Regions from separate parts of the Bacillus sp. KICET-3 genome, predicted to be linked through region 2. Evidence: predicted binding sites of a transcription regulator. Region 2 holds the regulator's gene; the other holds the start of a gene.
The links. Region 2 encodes CtsR, which represses protease genes until heat stress. Its sites were predicted from a motif close to ATGGTCAATAAAGGTCAAACA; they were not measured.

Region 1 (7,861 bases), 1.5 Mb from region 2:
TAACGACGAACTAACGCACGGGAAACGTTATAGAGGCGAGTGCGAAGTTTTATTCTTTTCCCTTTCGTCTAATGTATCGAATGCGTTTCGTATATTCGATCTAACATCCGATCCGGCCCACCGTTGTAATAGTTGGCGAGATTTCAAAAAAAACGCGTACAGTACGCATCTTGACCACAACCTCATTCAATCTGCCCATTATTTCTCCGATCAAACCACTTTTAAATACCCTGTTTTTACAGGTCGCACTTTTTATGCAACCGGATCACACAACCGCTACAATATTTCATCAGTTCCAACTCCTCTTACCCTTGGATTAGACGTAGAGACACCAAGACATGTTTCATTTGGTTCACTGTGATTTACAAATAAAGCCCTGGCTTCTTGCTTTCTTCCAGCTTTGTACAAGTCAAGAACATAAAGAACCTTTGAATTGTTCTATGAGCATCAACCGACCAAAAATCAGATCTTAAAGATAAAAAGTATGGATCTAAAAATAAGGGTAAGTCTTCTTCAATATCTACAAAATCTGATCGACTTTAATCTTTTTCTAAGTTAAATATTTCACTTATTTTCAATTGTTCAAATCCCCAATTCAGTTTTATTGTAAGACTTATCTCCATTGCAAAAATAATATATAAATGGATTTTTCACAGTAAAGTTCTTTCTTTTTCCGTTATTCCTTCATTTATATTTGTTCTATTGAGTAAAAAGCAGCTAGAGAAGGTAGTGTTCTTCCGTGAATTAGCAAACCTTCCCTCTCAAAGACTACTAATTCAAATTCTTGGCTTTGTTTGTTTTGCCTAACTTCCCCGACAGCACAAAATATTACATCATTATTCTCTTCTGCGAACCGACCTATATAATGAAATAATCCTTCATATTGAGGCGTTACAGCAAAGAAAGCTTCTTCAAACTTAATATTTACAAACGTACCATTTTTATAAATTCTAACCATAGCCCTTTTCTTTCCTGTTTCAACGCTTTTAACTATTCCGGTTACTGTTCTTGTATGACCTAAATCTGTTTCTTTTAATGCATCAGCATTCCTTTTATATAGTCTTCCATTAATCCTATTTGAATCTTCTGACTTTTCAGCAGGATCTGTTACTATTCTAATTGCTGGCTGCTCTACTGTAGCAGTTACTTTTCGACGCCGTTTTCTATTTTGTCGTTTTTGTCTATCTGCTTCTCTTCTTCTTACTCTTTCTTCCTCACTTAAAATTTCCAATTCAAAAGCTTCTCTTACCGACCTTCTCATTTGATCTGTTGAAACACTTCCAGTTTGAACACCCGACTGTCTAACACCAACTCTTCCATCTTCTTTTTCAAAAAAATGAATACAAGATTCTGAATGTCGACTTTCTCTCCAAGTTCTAAAATGACTCTTATTCCCAGGTCTGTTTACATAAGATAATTTCGCCTTGCAATCAGTTGTAGTACAAAACAATTTTTCTCTATACTTTTTCAAATAGTCTTCCATATTAATATCATCTAGACTAATCAATGCTTTTTCTTTTCCGTTAATATAAACTGCTTCATGGATACTGACCACGTGTTCCCCGCACCCCTTTTCCTAAAAATTCTTAAATTTTATTTAAAAAATTAACTGTATTTGATATTTTTACACTTATATCTATAATTCTACATTATTAGTAATAAATTAGCAATATCACTCCCTTTACACCTATAAGTCTACAAATTTTGCATTTTGGACTTAAAGATTCTGATATAAAAAAGCACCTATTTCGGTGCTTTCAAAAAATCAATCTTTAATTTTGCCCTCCTATAATAGGGTCTGTAGAGGCAAGTCTTTCTTTAAAGTAGTCACTTAACAGCATGATCACACCCTTCTCGGGCACCTCTTACCGATTATCCACCGTCTCCGGATACAAATCATGATTCATCATCCGGTACTCGGCCATCTTCTCGTATTTGGTGCCCGGACGGCCGTAGTTGGTGTACGGGTCGATCGAGATGCCGCCTCTCGGGGTGAATTTGCCCCAGACTTCGATGTAGCGGGGGTCCATCAATTCGATCAAATCGTTCATGATGATGTTCATGCAGTCTTCGTGAAAATCGCCGTGGTTGCGGAAGCTGAAGAGATACAGTTTTAAAGACTTGCTTTCTACCATTTTTTTATCAGGGATATAGCTGATATAGATCGTTGCGAAATCGGGCTGCCCTGTTTTCGGACACAGGGATGTAAATTCCGGGCAGTTGAATTTGACAAAATAGTCCCTGTTTTCGTGTTTATTCGGAAAAGCCTCCAGTACATCAGGTGAGTAGTCAAACAAATAGTTTGTCCCCTGGTTTCCGAGGAGGGTTACGCCTTCAAGTTCTGAATCTTTTCTTGTTGTCATTATTTTCTTCCTTTCTATCTTAAACTCCGCGTTTGTTTCCCCAGATGAGGGTGTGAAGCTGCGGCAGAACGCGGACGCGGTTTAATTCAGGGTCGTGCGTGACCGCTTTGACCAGTTCTTCATATTTTCGAAGCAGCTTTTCGACGAGCCGCCCCTGGTCTTCGGTATGCACGTCATCATTTCCGATCTGCAGATAAAACGGGATATCCGGATAACGGTGATGAATGCTCTTTGCAAATTGAAGATCTGAAGGGGTAAAAATGACGACCTTCAGGCTTGCCGCAGAAAGCCGTCCATGGTCCTTCAGCATGCCGACGATATGGTCCAGCTTCGTAAGATCCGTTTTCATATTTGAGCTTGGCGGCTTCGGCGAAATGGTTAAATCATCGATTTTTGTAAACCAGTCCTGATAAAACGTGCCCTGTGTTTCAAGCGCCGTGCGAATGCCGTTTTCTTGCAAAAGGGAAATCAGTCCGTCAAGCTGTTTTAAAAGAGCCGGATTTCCTCCTGAAATGGTGACATGTGAAAAAGCATTTCCGCCGATTTCTCTGAGCGATTCGTATATTTCTTCCGCAGACATCCATTTGATGTCTTTTTTGGCCGATCCGTCCCATGTGAAGGCTGAATCGCACCAGCTGCACGAATAATCGCAGCCCGCGGTTCTGACAAACATCGTTTTCTGGCCGATGACCATTCCTTCACCCTGGATGGTCGGGCCGAAAATTTCGAGTACGGGAATCGGTTTAGCCATTTGGCTCACCTTGTTTTGGACGGTAGACGACATAGCTTGTCGGCGTTTCCCTGACAAACACTTGAACACAGTGCGGCCGGTTTTCCAAGCCTTTCAAATAGGCGTCGACTTTTTCATAAATCGTTTTCGCCACCACCTCAGTCGACGGGATCTGCTCGCGGCTTTCCCCGGAAAATTCGCTGTGGTCGTTTAACAGCGTGTGATCGTATTCACCGTGCACCAATTTTTTAATGGTGCTGAAATTCACGAGAAAACCGGACTCATTCAATTGATCTCCGGCGATCGTGATATTGATTGTATACGTATGGCCGTGAATCCTGCTGCATGCGCCCGCATCTTCCCTCGGAATAAAGTGGGCCGCTGATACCTGCATATCTTTATTGAGTTCAAAAGCGTACAGGTGGTTTGTTTGCGGGTAGACTTGTGTAAGCATATTAAGCTCTCTCCCTTTTCATTTTCATGTATTCGTTGTAGCCGTTCGCGCGCAGTTTGCAAGCCGGGCATTCTCCGCAGCCGTCGGCGATGATGCCGTTGTAGCACGTCAGCGTCTCATTTTTGACGAATTCGAGTGCATTGAGATCATCGGCCAGCTTCCATGTTTCCGCCTTGTTCAGCCACATAAGCGGCGTATGAATCACAAACGGGCGCTCCATCGCCAGGTTGACGGTGACATTGCACGATTTGACGAATTCATCCCTGCAATCCGGATAGCCGCTGAAGTCCGTCTCACAGACTCCCGTCACGATATGCCGCGCCCCGATTTGGTAGGCGAGAATAGAAGCAAAGGATAAAAATACAAGGTTTCGTCCGGGAACAAAAGTGGACGGAAGCTCGCCTTCTTTCGCCTCAATTTTGATGTCATCCCTTGTCAAAGCGTTTGGCGCCAGCTGATTCAAAAGCGCCATGTCCAGCAGGTGGTTTTTTACGCCAAGCTTTTCAGCGATATTTTGCGCCACTTCAATCTCCTGCTGATGCCGCTGATTATAATGAAAGGTGACCGTTTCCACCTCTTGGAATTGCTGCAAGGCCCATAAAAGGCATGTCGTACTGTCCTGACCGCCGCTGAATACGACGACCGCTTTTTCCTGTTTCATAATTCCTCCTTCTCCGCTTTCACCAACTAAAAAACACCTTTCTTTAAAGGAAAGGTGTTCTAGCAAAAAATCAATAAAAAAGGCCATACCCCAAGGATACAGCTTTCCTTAGTTTTTTATAGAGGGTTTTGCTAGAACCTCTCCCGCGGTTATCTCGAGCGGATTTTGTTCAATTTTCTTTCGCCATCTTACCACAAATCCGGGGTTTCGCCAAGCACTAACGATTCGGCAGTTTTTTTATGATCAGAAAGAAGATGAACACAAGGCTCAGCTGACCAAATAAAGGATAGATGGTGGAAATCAATTTTCCATAGCCGATCTGTCCGGTTAAGTAGACTGTGAGTAGGATGAGAATAAATATATAAAGACTTTTGATATGAATATATTCGTTTATCTGCTTTTCAAGCCCGTAGAGATTACCGATGACCGATGTAAAGACTTCCCCAAAAATGATAAACAGATAGATGACATGGACGGAATGCTGAACGATATAGACCACCTGCGCCATCGGAATTTCATATAAAAGGACATTCGGCAATGTGGAAAGAGACAAAAAGCTTGCGATTAATACAAGGGTCAGCATGCTTCCTCCGATAAACGCGCCTCTTTTAATCAACCGTTCTGACTTCAATTCAGAGGCGATCGGTACAAGAACGGCCTGTGCTAGCGACAAATTAAAAGCGCCGTATGAAACAGCCGACACAATCCAGTCCGGCCTTGCCGAAAAACCCGGCAATTCGTGGACGGAAGGGCCCCTGAAAATAAACGAATCAAAGAGCACAATCAACGAAAAAAACACTAATAATGGCACAACAATGACATTGACGCTGAATATCCCCTTGACGCCGCTCATCGTGACAAACAGACTCAAAGCAACCGTTACAAGCATTCCCGCCTGGCTGGAGAGCCCGAGCTGTTCTTTAAAAATCGCCCCGGCCCCTGACAGCATGACAGAAGTCACACCGAGCAGAACCATCAGCATAAAGCCATTGACGAATTTTCCGAGCGTTTGTCCAAACAGAAATTTGTTCAGCTCCTGATAAGATCTGGCATTGATCCTGACTGAGATCAGCATGATTTTCGCACCGAGACAGGTGAACATCAGCCCGCTGATGAAAATGCCGGCCAAACCCGCCCAGCCGAATCTTAAAAAAAATTCAACGATTTCTCTGCCCGTCGCAAATCCAGCCCCGACAACCGTGCCTACATAGACAAATGCAAGTTGAAAAGCTGATCCTCGTGTTTGACTCATATTTCTCCCCCGTAAAATGAAACGTGATTTCCGCAAATTCCCTTTCTCCATCATATGAGACATGCTCCTTAAAAAGAAGGACAACTTCAAATACCGGAACAAAAAGGAAAAAGCATAGATCTTGAAAGTCAAAGTTAGTCAATGTATACTAATAGTCAGAGATGGTCAAACAAACGGCCATTTTTTAACCGGCAATTGGTCAAAAAAGGTCAAATCATTTTTAAAGGGGGTTTTGGCAAATGCGTTGTCAACATTGTCAAAAAAACGAGGCGACGATTCGCCTAAACATGCAAATCAATTTTACAAAAAAACAAATGGACTTATGTGAAGATTGCTATAAAGAATTGACTCAGCCTTCTATGTATTCCGGAGGCAGCTTTTTTGGAGGGGGTTCCTTCTTTAGCCAGCCTTCTCAAGCACAGCCGCAAACGGCTGCCAAAAAAGGCTTGCTTGATGAGCTCGCAGTCAATTTGACGAATGCCGCGAAAACGGGATTGGTTGATCCGGTGATCGGCCGCGATGATGAAGTGGCGCGCGTGATCGAAATTTTAAACCGCAGAAATAAAAACAATCCGGTATTAATTGGGGAGCCGGGTGTTGGTAAAACTGCCATCGCCGAAGGCCTTGCATTGAAAATTTCCGAAGGTGATGTTCCAAACAAACTGAAAAACAAGGAGCTTTACTTGTTGGATGTGGCCTCCCTTGTCGCCAATACCGGCATCAGAGGGCAATTCGAAGAACGAATGAAACAGCTGATGAAAGAACTGAAAGAACGCAAAAACGCGATTCTCTTTATTGACGAAATTCATCTTCTTGTCGGCGCCGGTTCTGCGGAGGGCTCCATGGATGCAGGCAACATTTTAAAACCCGCCCTTGCCCGGGGAGAACTGCAAGTCATCGGTGCAACCACATTGAAAGAGTATCGTCAAATTGAAAAAGACGCCGCTTTGGAACGACGCTTCCAGCCGATCATGGTGCATGAGCCTACAATCGAAGAGGCAACAGCCATTTTGAACGGCCTGAAAGAAAAATATGAAACCTATCATGGGGTTTCCTATACAGATGAAGCTGTGAAAGCCTGTGTCGTCCTTTCAAGCCGCTACATCCAGGACCGCCATCTTCCCGACAAGGCGATCGACCTTCTCGATGAAGCCGGTTCAAAAGCGAACTTGAAGATCGATACCGTCAGCGGTGAAGCAGCTTCAAAACGGCTGAAAGAAATTGAAGCGGAAAAGGCAAAAGCGCTTCAGGAAGAAAATTATGAGCTTGCCGCAAAACTTCGTGATGAAGAAGAAGCATTGCACAATGCGCTCGAGAAAAAAACAGAGGAAAAACAAGCAACGGTCGGCGCTGAAGACATTCAGGCGATCATCGAACAAAAAACCGGCATTCCCGTCGGAAAGCTGCAGCATGATGATCAGAAAAAAATGAAAGAGCTTGAAGCAAATCTCGGAAGCCGCGTCATCGGACAGAAAGAAGCCGTCAAAAAGGTGGCGAAAGCCGTCAGAAGAAGCCGCGCCGGTCTGAAAGCAAAAGACAGGCCTGTCGGTTCATTCCTATTCGTCGGCCCGACAGGCGTCGGTAAAACTGAGCTTTCCAAGCGGCTTGCGGAAGAGCTGTTCGGCACGAAGGATTCGATTATCCGTCTTGACATGAGCGAGTACATGGAAAAACACGCCGTGTCAAAACTGATCGGTTCGCCTCCTGGATATGTCGGACACGATGAAGCGGGGCAATTGACGGAAAAAGTCCGGAGAAACCCGTACAGCATCGTTCTGCTTGATGAAATCGAAAAAGCCCATCCTGATGTTCAGCACATGTTCCTTCAGATCATGGAGGACGGCCGTCTGACCGACAGCCAGGGACGGACAGTCAGCTTTAAAGATACTGTCATCATTATGACAAGCAATGCCGGCGTTTCCGAAAAGCAGACAACCGTCGGCTTTAACAGAGAAGAACGGCTGATGGGCGAACAATCATTGATTGACTCTTTAAGCAGCTACTTTAAACCTGAATTCCTGAACAGGTTTGACAGCATTGTCGAGTTCCAGCCTCTTGAAAAAGAAGATCTGGTAAAAATCGTCGATCTGCTTCTGAAAGATCTTGAGGACACATTAAGCGACCAGCATCTGACATTGCAGGTCTCCGAAGAAGCGAAAGAAAAGATTGCAGAAATCGGATACCATCCTGCATTTGGCGCCCGTCCTTTAAGAAGGACGATTCAGGAAACGGTCGAAGATCAAATGACAGACCTGCTTCTTGAAGAAGAACACATCTCAGGTTTCCATGTTACAGTTGAAAACGGCGATATCGCGGTAAAACCGGTCGCATAGTTCCGTCTGCCGGCTTCCTATACGGAGGCCGGCATTTTTTCTCCGCTCCAATATCCAATTCATCCCAT
Region 2 (7,861 bases):
AGTGGCGAAGGCGACTCTCTGGTCTGTAACTGACGCTGAGGCGCGAAAGCGTGGGGAGCGAACAGGATTAGATACCCTGGTAGTCCACGCCGTAAACGATGAGTGCTAAGTGTTAGAGGGTTTCCGCCCTTTAGTGCTGCAGCAAACGCATTAAGCACTCCGCCTGGGGAGTACGGTCGCAAGACTGAAACTCAAAGGAATTGACGGGGGCCCGCACAAGCGGTGGAGCATGTGGTTTAATTCGAAGCAACGCGAAGAACCTTACCAGGTCTTGACATCCTCTGACACCCCTAGAGATAGGGCTTCCCCTTCGGGGGCAGAGTGACAGGTGGTGCATGGTTGTCGTCAGCTCGTGTCGTGAGATGTTGGGTTAAGTCCCGCAACGAGCGCAACCCTTGATCTTAGTTGCCAGCATTCAGTTGGGCACTCTAAGGTGACTGCCGGTGACAAACCGGAGGAAGGTGGGGATGACGTCAAATCATCATGCCCCTTATGACCTGGGCTACACACGTGCTACAATGGGCAGAACAAAGGGCAGCGAAGCCGCGAGGCTAAGCCAATCCCACAAATCTGCTCTCAGTTCGGATCGCAGTCTGCAACTCGACTGCGTGAAGCTGGAATCGCTAGTAATCGCGGATCAGCATGCCGCGGTGAATACGTTCCCGGGCCTTGTACACACCGCCCGTCACACCACGAGAGTTTGTAACACCCGAAGTCGGTGAGGTAACCTTTTGGAGCCAGCCGCCGAAGGTGGGACAGATGATTGGGGTGAAGTCGTAACAAGGTAGCCGTATCGGAAGGTGCGGCTGGATCACCTCCTTTCTAAGGATATTATACGGAATATAAGACCTCGCGGTCTTATAGACAGGTGCGTTTGGATCTTGTTTAGTTTTGAAGGATCATTCCTTCAAAACGTGTTCTTTGAAAACTAGATAACGAAAGTAGACATTCACATTCAATTGTAATGCAAGATATCACGTAGTGATTCTTTTTAACGGTTAAGTTAGAAAGGGCGCACGGTGGATGCCTTGGCACTAGGAGCCGATGAAGGACGGGACGAACACCGATATGCTTCGGGGAGCTGTAAGCAAGCTTTGATCCGGAGATTTCCGAATGGGGAAACCCACTGCTCGTAATGGAGCAGTATCCATATCTGAATTCATAGGGTATGAGAAGGCAGACCCGGGGAACTGAAACATCTAAGTACCCGGAGGAAGAGAAAGCAAATGCGATTCCCTGAGTAGCGGCGAGCGAAACGGGAACAGCCCAAACCAAGAGGCTTGCCTCTTGGGGTTGTAGGACACTCTATACGGAGTTACAAAAGAACGGGGTAGATGAAGAGGTCTGGAAAGGCCCGCCATAGGAGGTAACAGCCCTGTAGTCAAAACTTCGTTCTCTCCTGAGTGGATCCTGAGTACGGCGGAACACGTGAAATTCCGTCGGAATCCGGGAGGACCATCTCCCAAGGCTAAATACTCCCTAGTGACCGATAGTGAACCAGTACCGTGAGGGAAAGGTGAAAAGCACCCCGGAAGGGGAGTGAAAGAGATCCTGAAACCGTGTGCCTACAAGTAGTCAGAGCCCGTTAACGGGTGATGGCGTGCCTTTTGTAGAATGAACCGGCGAGTTACGATCCCGTGCAAGGTTAAGTTTGAAAAGACGGAGCCGCAGCGAAAGCGAGTCTGAATAGGGCGCATGAGTACGTGGTCGTAGACCCGAAACCAGGTGATCTACCCATGTCCAGGGTGAAGTTCAGGTAACACTGAATGGAGGCCCGAACCCACGCACGTTGAAAAGTGCGGGGATGAGGTGTGGGTAGGGGTGAAATGCCAATCGAACCTGGAGATAGCTGGTTCTCTCCGAAATAGCTTTAGGGCTAGCCTCAAGGTAAGAGTCTTGGAGGTAGAGCACTGATTGGACTAGGGGCCCCTACCGGGTTACCGAATTCAGTCAAACTCCGAATGCCAAAGACTTATCCTTGGGAGTCAGACTGCGAGTGATAAGATCCGTAGTCGAAAGGGAAACAGCCCAGACCGCCAGCTAAGGTCCCAAAGTATACGTTAAGTGGAAAAGGATGTGGAGTTGCTTAGACAACCAGGATGTTGGCTTAGAAGCAGCCACCATTTAAAGAGTGCGTAATAGCTCACTGGTCGAGTGACTCTGCGCCGAAAATGTACCGGGGCTAAACGTATCACCGAAGCTGCGGACTGTTCTTGCGAACAGTGGTAGGAGAGCGTTCTAAGGGCTGTGAAGCGAGACCGGAAGGACTCGTGGAGCGCTTAGAAGTGAGAATGCCGGTATGAGTAGCGAAAGAGGGGTGAGAATCCCCTCCACCGAATGCCTAAGGTTTCCTGAGGAAGGCTCGTCCGCTCAGGGTTAGTCGGGACCTAAGCCGAGGCCGAAAGGCGTAGGCGATGGATAACAGGTTGATATTCCTGTACCACCTCCTCACCATTTGAGCAATGGGGGGACGCAGGAGGATAGGGTAAGCGCGGTATTGGATATCCGCGTCCAAGCAGTTAGGCTGGGAAATAGGCAAATCCGTTTCCCATATAAGGCTGAGCTGTGATGGCGAGTGAAATATAGTAGCGAAGTTCCTGATTCCACACTGCCAAGAAAAGCCTCTAGCGAGGTGAGAGGTGCCCGTACCGCAAACCGACACAGGTAGGCGAGGAGAGAATCCTAAGGTGATCGAGAGAACTCTCGTTAAGGAACTCGGCAAAATGACCCCGTAACTTCGGGAGAAGGGGTGCTCTGTTAGGGTGCAAGCCCGAGAGAGCCGCAGTGAATAGGCCCAGGCGACTGTTTAGCAAAAACACAGGTCTCTGCGAAGCCGTAAGGCGAAGTATAGGGGCTGACGCCTGCCCGGTGCTGGAAGGTTAAGAGGAGCGCTTAGCGTATGCGAAGGTGCGAATTGAAGCCCCAGTAAACGGCGGCCGTAACTATAACGGTCCTAAGGTAGCGAAATTCCTTGTCGGGTAAGTTCCGACCCGCACGAAAGGCGCAACGATCTGGGCACTGTCTCAACGAGAGACTCGGTGAAATTATAGTACCTGTGAAGATGCAGGTTACCCGCGACAGGACGGAAAGACCCCGTGGAGCTTTACTGCAGCCTGATATTGAATGTTGGTACAGCTTGTACAGGATAGGTAGGAGCCTTGGAAACCGGAGCGCCAGCTTCGGTGGAGGCATCGGTGGGATACTACCCTGGCTGTATTGACCTTCTAACCCGCTGCCCTTATCGGGCAGGGAGACAGTGTCAGGTGGGCAGTTTGACTGGGGCGGTCGCCTCCTAAAAGGTAACGGAGGCGCCCAAAGGTTCCCTCAGAATGGTTGGAAATCATTCGCAGAGTGTAAAGGCACAAGGGAGCTTGACTGCGAGACCTACAAGTCGAGCAGGGACGAAAGTCGGGCTTAGTGATCCGGTGGTTCCGCATGGAAGGGCCATCGCTCAACGGATAAAAGCTACCCCGGGGATAACAGGCTTATCTCCCCCAAGAGTCCACATCGACGGGGAGGTTTGGCACCTCGATGTCGGCTCATCGCATCCTGGGGCTGTAGTCGGTCCCAAGGGTTGGGCTGTTCGCCCATTAAAGCGGTACGCGAGCTGGGTTCAGAACGTCGTGAGACAGTTCGGTCCCTATCCGTCGCGGGCGCAGGAAATTTGAGAGGAGCTGTCCTTAGTACGAGAGGACCGGGATGGACGCACCGCTGGTGTACCAGTTGTTCTGCCAAGGGCATCGCTGGGTAGCTATGTGCGGACGGGATAAGTGCTGAAAGCATCTAAGCATGAAGCCCCCCTCAAGATGAGATTTCCCATTCCGCAAGGAAGTAAGATCCCTGAAAGATGATCAGGTTGATAGGTCTGAGGTGGAAGTGTGGCGACACATGGAGCTGACAGATACTAATCGATCGAGGACTTAACCTAAATATTTGTGAATGGTCTTTACCCGTTATCTAGTTTTGAGAGAACACCTCTCAAATAGGTTTGGTGGCGATAGCGAAGAGGTCACACCCGTTCCCATGCCGAACACGGAAGTTAAGCTCTTCAGCGCCGATGGTAGTTGGGGGTCTCCCCCTGTGAGAGTAGGACGCCGCCAAGCAAGCGAAAGACCAGCTTAGATAAGCTGGTCTTTTTTTGTATGCAATTAAGGTTTTATGAGGGTTAAAAGTGGAAATAATAAAGCAATGAAGAGCAATTAGTTGAAAAAAAATCAAAAACCACTTATAGTAAAGTTAAAGTCAAATATAGTCAAAGTCAAGTGAAGGAGGGGGCTGAGTGGGGCAAAATATTTCCGATATCATCGAACAATATTTAAAACAAGTATTGGAACAAAACGGGAAGGAAATTTTGGAGATAAAACGAAGCGAAATAGCCGATAAGTTCCAGTGCGTTCCTTCTCAAATCAATTATGTAATCAATACGCGATTTACAAGTGAACGCGGATACATTGTTGAAAGTAAACGAGGCGGCGGAGGATATATCCGCATTATTAAAATTAAAATGAACGACAAAATCGATTTGATCAATAACATAATGGATCAAATCTACACAAGGCTTTCACAAGCAGCTTCAGATGACATCATTTTAAGACTGTTGGAAAATGGAGTGATCACAGAAAGCGAAGCAAAATTGATGGTCAGTGTGATGGATCGTTCTGTTTTATATATTGATTTACCTGAACGTGATGAATTAAGAGCGAGAATGATGAAAGCCATGCTTACGTCACTTAAATTTAAATAAAGCGGGTGAAAAGCGTGATATGTCAAGAATGTAATGAAAGACCGGCTACTTTTCACTTTACAAAAGTCATTAACGGAGAAAAACAGGAAATGCATATTTGTGAACAATGTGCGAAGGAGAACAGTGAATCATATTCTATGAGTGAAAACAACGGATTTTCGATCCATAATTTATTATCCGGACTTTTAAATTTTGACTCATCTTTTACAAACACCGGGGAGGCCCAGCTGTTTCAACAGCCGGAACAAGTCCTGCGTTGCAAAAAGTGCAATATGTCATTTTCGGAATTCTGCAAAACGGGGCGTTTTGGATGCTCTGAGTGCTATAAAACGTTTCACTCTTACATCACCCCGATTTTAAGAAAAGTTCACAGCGGCAACACTGTCCATGCCGGAAAAATTCCTAAGCGAATCGGCGGAAACCTGCATGTCAGACGACAAATTGAAACGCTGAAAAAAGAGCTGAAAGAACTGATTCAGCAGGAAGAGTTTGAAAAAGCGGCCAGTGTCAGGGATCAAATCAGATCCCTTGAACAAAACTTGAACGCTAATCAAAAGGAGGGGGAAGACTGATGTCACTGCAGCATTTTATTCAGGATGCTTTAAGCAATTGGATGCGGCAGGAAGGCCCTGAAAGTGACATCGTGCTGAGCAGCCGGATCCGTCTTGCCCGGAACTTGGAGAAAGTCCGCTTTCCTACCCTTTTCTCAAATGAAGAGGCTTCAGCGATTATCGCACTTTTTGAAGAACAATTCACCGGATATGAAGTGCCTGGCTTAGGCAAATTTGAGCTGGTGAAAATGGAACAGGTTCAGCCGCTGGAGAAAAGGGTCCTTGTTGAAAAGCATTTAATCAGCCCGCATTTGACAGAAGCTTCTTTTGGCGCTTGTCTTCTTTCTGAAAATGAAGAGGTCAGCATCATGTTAAACGAAGAAGACCATGTACGCATCCAATGTCTTTTCCCCGGGTTTCAGCTCACTGAGGCCTTAAAAGCGGCAAATCAAGTCGATGATTGGATTGAAGAAAGAGTCGATTATGCTTTTTCAGAACAACGAGGATATTTGACAAGCTGTCCTACAAATGTAGGAACGGGGCTCAGGGCATCGGTCATGATGCACCTTCCTGCTCTCGTGTTAACTAGGCAAATCAACCGAATTATACCGGCAATCAATCAATTGGGCCTTGTTGTGAGAGGAATTTACGGTGAAGGCAGCGAAGCATTAGGGAATATCTTTCAAATCTCGAATCAAATCACTCTTGGAAAGTCGGAGCACGACATTGTTGAAGACCTTAACAGTGTGGTTGCGCAATTAATCGAACAGGAACGGTCTGCGAGAAGAGCGCTTTATCAGACTTCGCAAATCGAGCTTGAAGACCGTGTGTACAGATCCTACGGCGTTTTATCCAACTGCCGGATGATCGAATCAAAAGAGACGGCAAGATGCCTCTCAGATGTTCGTCTTGGAATTGATCTCGGAATTATTAAAGGTCTTTCCAGAAATATATTAAATGAACTGATGATTCTGACTCAGCCCGGCTTCCTTCAGCAATATTCGGGGGGCGTATTAAGGGCCAACGAGAGAGATATCAGGAGAGCAGCCCTCATTAGAGAACGATTAAAATTAGAAAATAACGGCAATAGACAGGAGGATGAAACGATATGATGTTTGGAAGATTCACAGAAAGAGCACAAAAAGTATTGGCCCTTGCCCAGGAAGAGGCTCTGCGTCTCGGGCATAATAATATTGGAACTGAACATATCCTGCTGGGCCTTGTCCGCGAAGGTGAAGGAATCGCGGCAAAAGCGCTGCAGGCGCTGGGGCTGAGCCCTGATAAAATTCAAAAAGAGGTAGAAAGCCTGATTGGCCGGGGGCAGGAAATGTCCCAGTCGATCCACTACACACCTAGGGCGAAAAAAGTAACAGAACTAGCGATGGATGAAGCGAGAAAGCTCGGCCATTCATATGTCGGAACCGAGCACATCCTCCTGGGATTAATACGTGAAGGCGAAGGCGTCGCTGCCAGAGTGCTGAATAATCTGGGCGTCAGCTTAAATAAAGCAAGACAACAGGTGCTGCAGCTTTTGGGCAGCAATGAAAGCGGAGGAGGCGCCTCAGGTGCTAACAGCAATGCCAACACACCTACTTTGGACAGTCTCGCACGTGATTTAACCGCTATTGCTAAAGAAGACAGCCTTGATCCTGTCATCGGACGGAGCAAAGAGATTCAGCGCGTCATTGAAGTTCTGAGCCGTAGAACGAAAAACAACCCTGTATTAATCGGGGAGCCAGGCGTAGGAAAAACGGCGATAGCTGAGGGCTTGGCCCAGCAGATTATCAATAATGAAGTACCTGAAATCTTGCGCGACAAGCGGGTTATGACGCTTGATATGGGAACTGTCGTCGCAGGTACAAAATACCGCGGGGAGTTTGAAGACCGCCTTAAAAAAGTGATGGATGAAATCCGCCAGGCGGGAAACATCATCCTGTTTATCGATGAACTTCATACATTAATCGGCGCCGGCGGCGCTGAAGGCGCAATCGACGCGTCCAATATTCTGAAACCGTCTCTTGCGCGCGGAGAGCTGCAATGTATCGGGGCCACAACTCTAGACGAATATCGTAAATACATTGAAAAAGACGCGGCCCTCGAACGGCGCTTCCAGCCGATTCAGGTTGATCAGCCTTCACCAGAGGAAAGCATTCAGATTTTGAAAGGCTTGCGTGACCGCTATGAAGCCCATCACCGTGTATCCATTACAGATGAAGCGATCGAAGCGGCCGTGAAGCTGTCAGACCGTTATATTTCTGACCGTTTCCTGCCTGACAAAGCGATCGATTTAATCGATGAAGCCGGTTCAAAGGTTCGTCTGCGTTCATTTACAACGCCTCCTAACCTGAAAGAGCTTGAACAAAAACTCGATGAAGTCCGCAAAGAAAAAGATGCCGCAGTTCAAAGCCAGGAATTTGAAAAAGCAGCGTCTTTGCGTGACACAGAACAGCGTTTGCGCGAACAGGTAGAGGAAACGAAGAAAACGTGGAAAGAAAAGCAAGGACAAGAAAACTCCGAAGTGACAGTCGATGATATTGCGATGGTCGTATCCAGCTGGACCGGAGTG

Region 1: a site for CtsR is predicted at 5,656-5,676, ahead of R5H20_RS07845 (ATP-dependent Clp protease ATP-binding subunit). Genes of this name have one in related genera too.

What each region holds. Positions count from the first base shown of each region.
Region 1 is NZ_CP137345.1:1,554,988-1,562,848, reverse strand. It holds gene R5H20_RS07875 (hypothetical protein) at 689-1,555, opposite strand; gene queF (preQ(1) synthase) at 1,866-2,363, opposite strand; gene queE (7-carboxy-7-deazaguanine synthase QueE) at 2,383-3,114, opposite strand; gene queD (6-carboxytetrahydropterin synthase QueD) at 3,107-3,547, opposite strand; gene queC (7-cyano-7-deazaguanine synthase QueC) at 3,549-4,208, opposite strand; PreQ1 riboswitch class I at 4,311-4,355, opposite strand; gene R5H20_RS07850 (YkvI family membrane protein) at 4,426-5,460, opposite strand; gene R5H20_RS07845 (ATP-dependent Clp protease ATP-binding subunit) at 5,700-7,793, shown strand.
Region 2 is NZ_CP137345.1:102,328-110,188, forward strand. It holds rRNA gene R5H20_RS00575 (16S ribosomal RNA) at 1-822, shown strand, start outside; rRNA gene R5H20_RS00580 (23S ribosomal RNA) at 997-3,928, shown strand; rRNA gene rrf (5S ribosomal RNA) at 3,988-4,103, shown strand; gene R5H20_RS00590 (CtsR family transcriptional regulator) at 4,280-4,744, shown strand; gene R5H20_RS00595 (protein-arginine kinase activator protein McsA) at 4,759-5,316, shown strand; gene R5H20_RS00600 (protein-arginine kinase McsB) at 5,316-6,407, shown strand; gene clpC (ATP-dependent protease ATP-binding subunit ClpC) at 6,404-7,861, shown strand, end outside.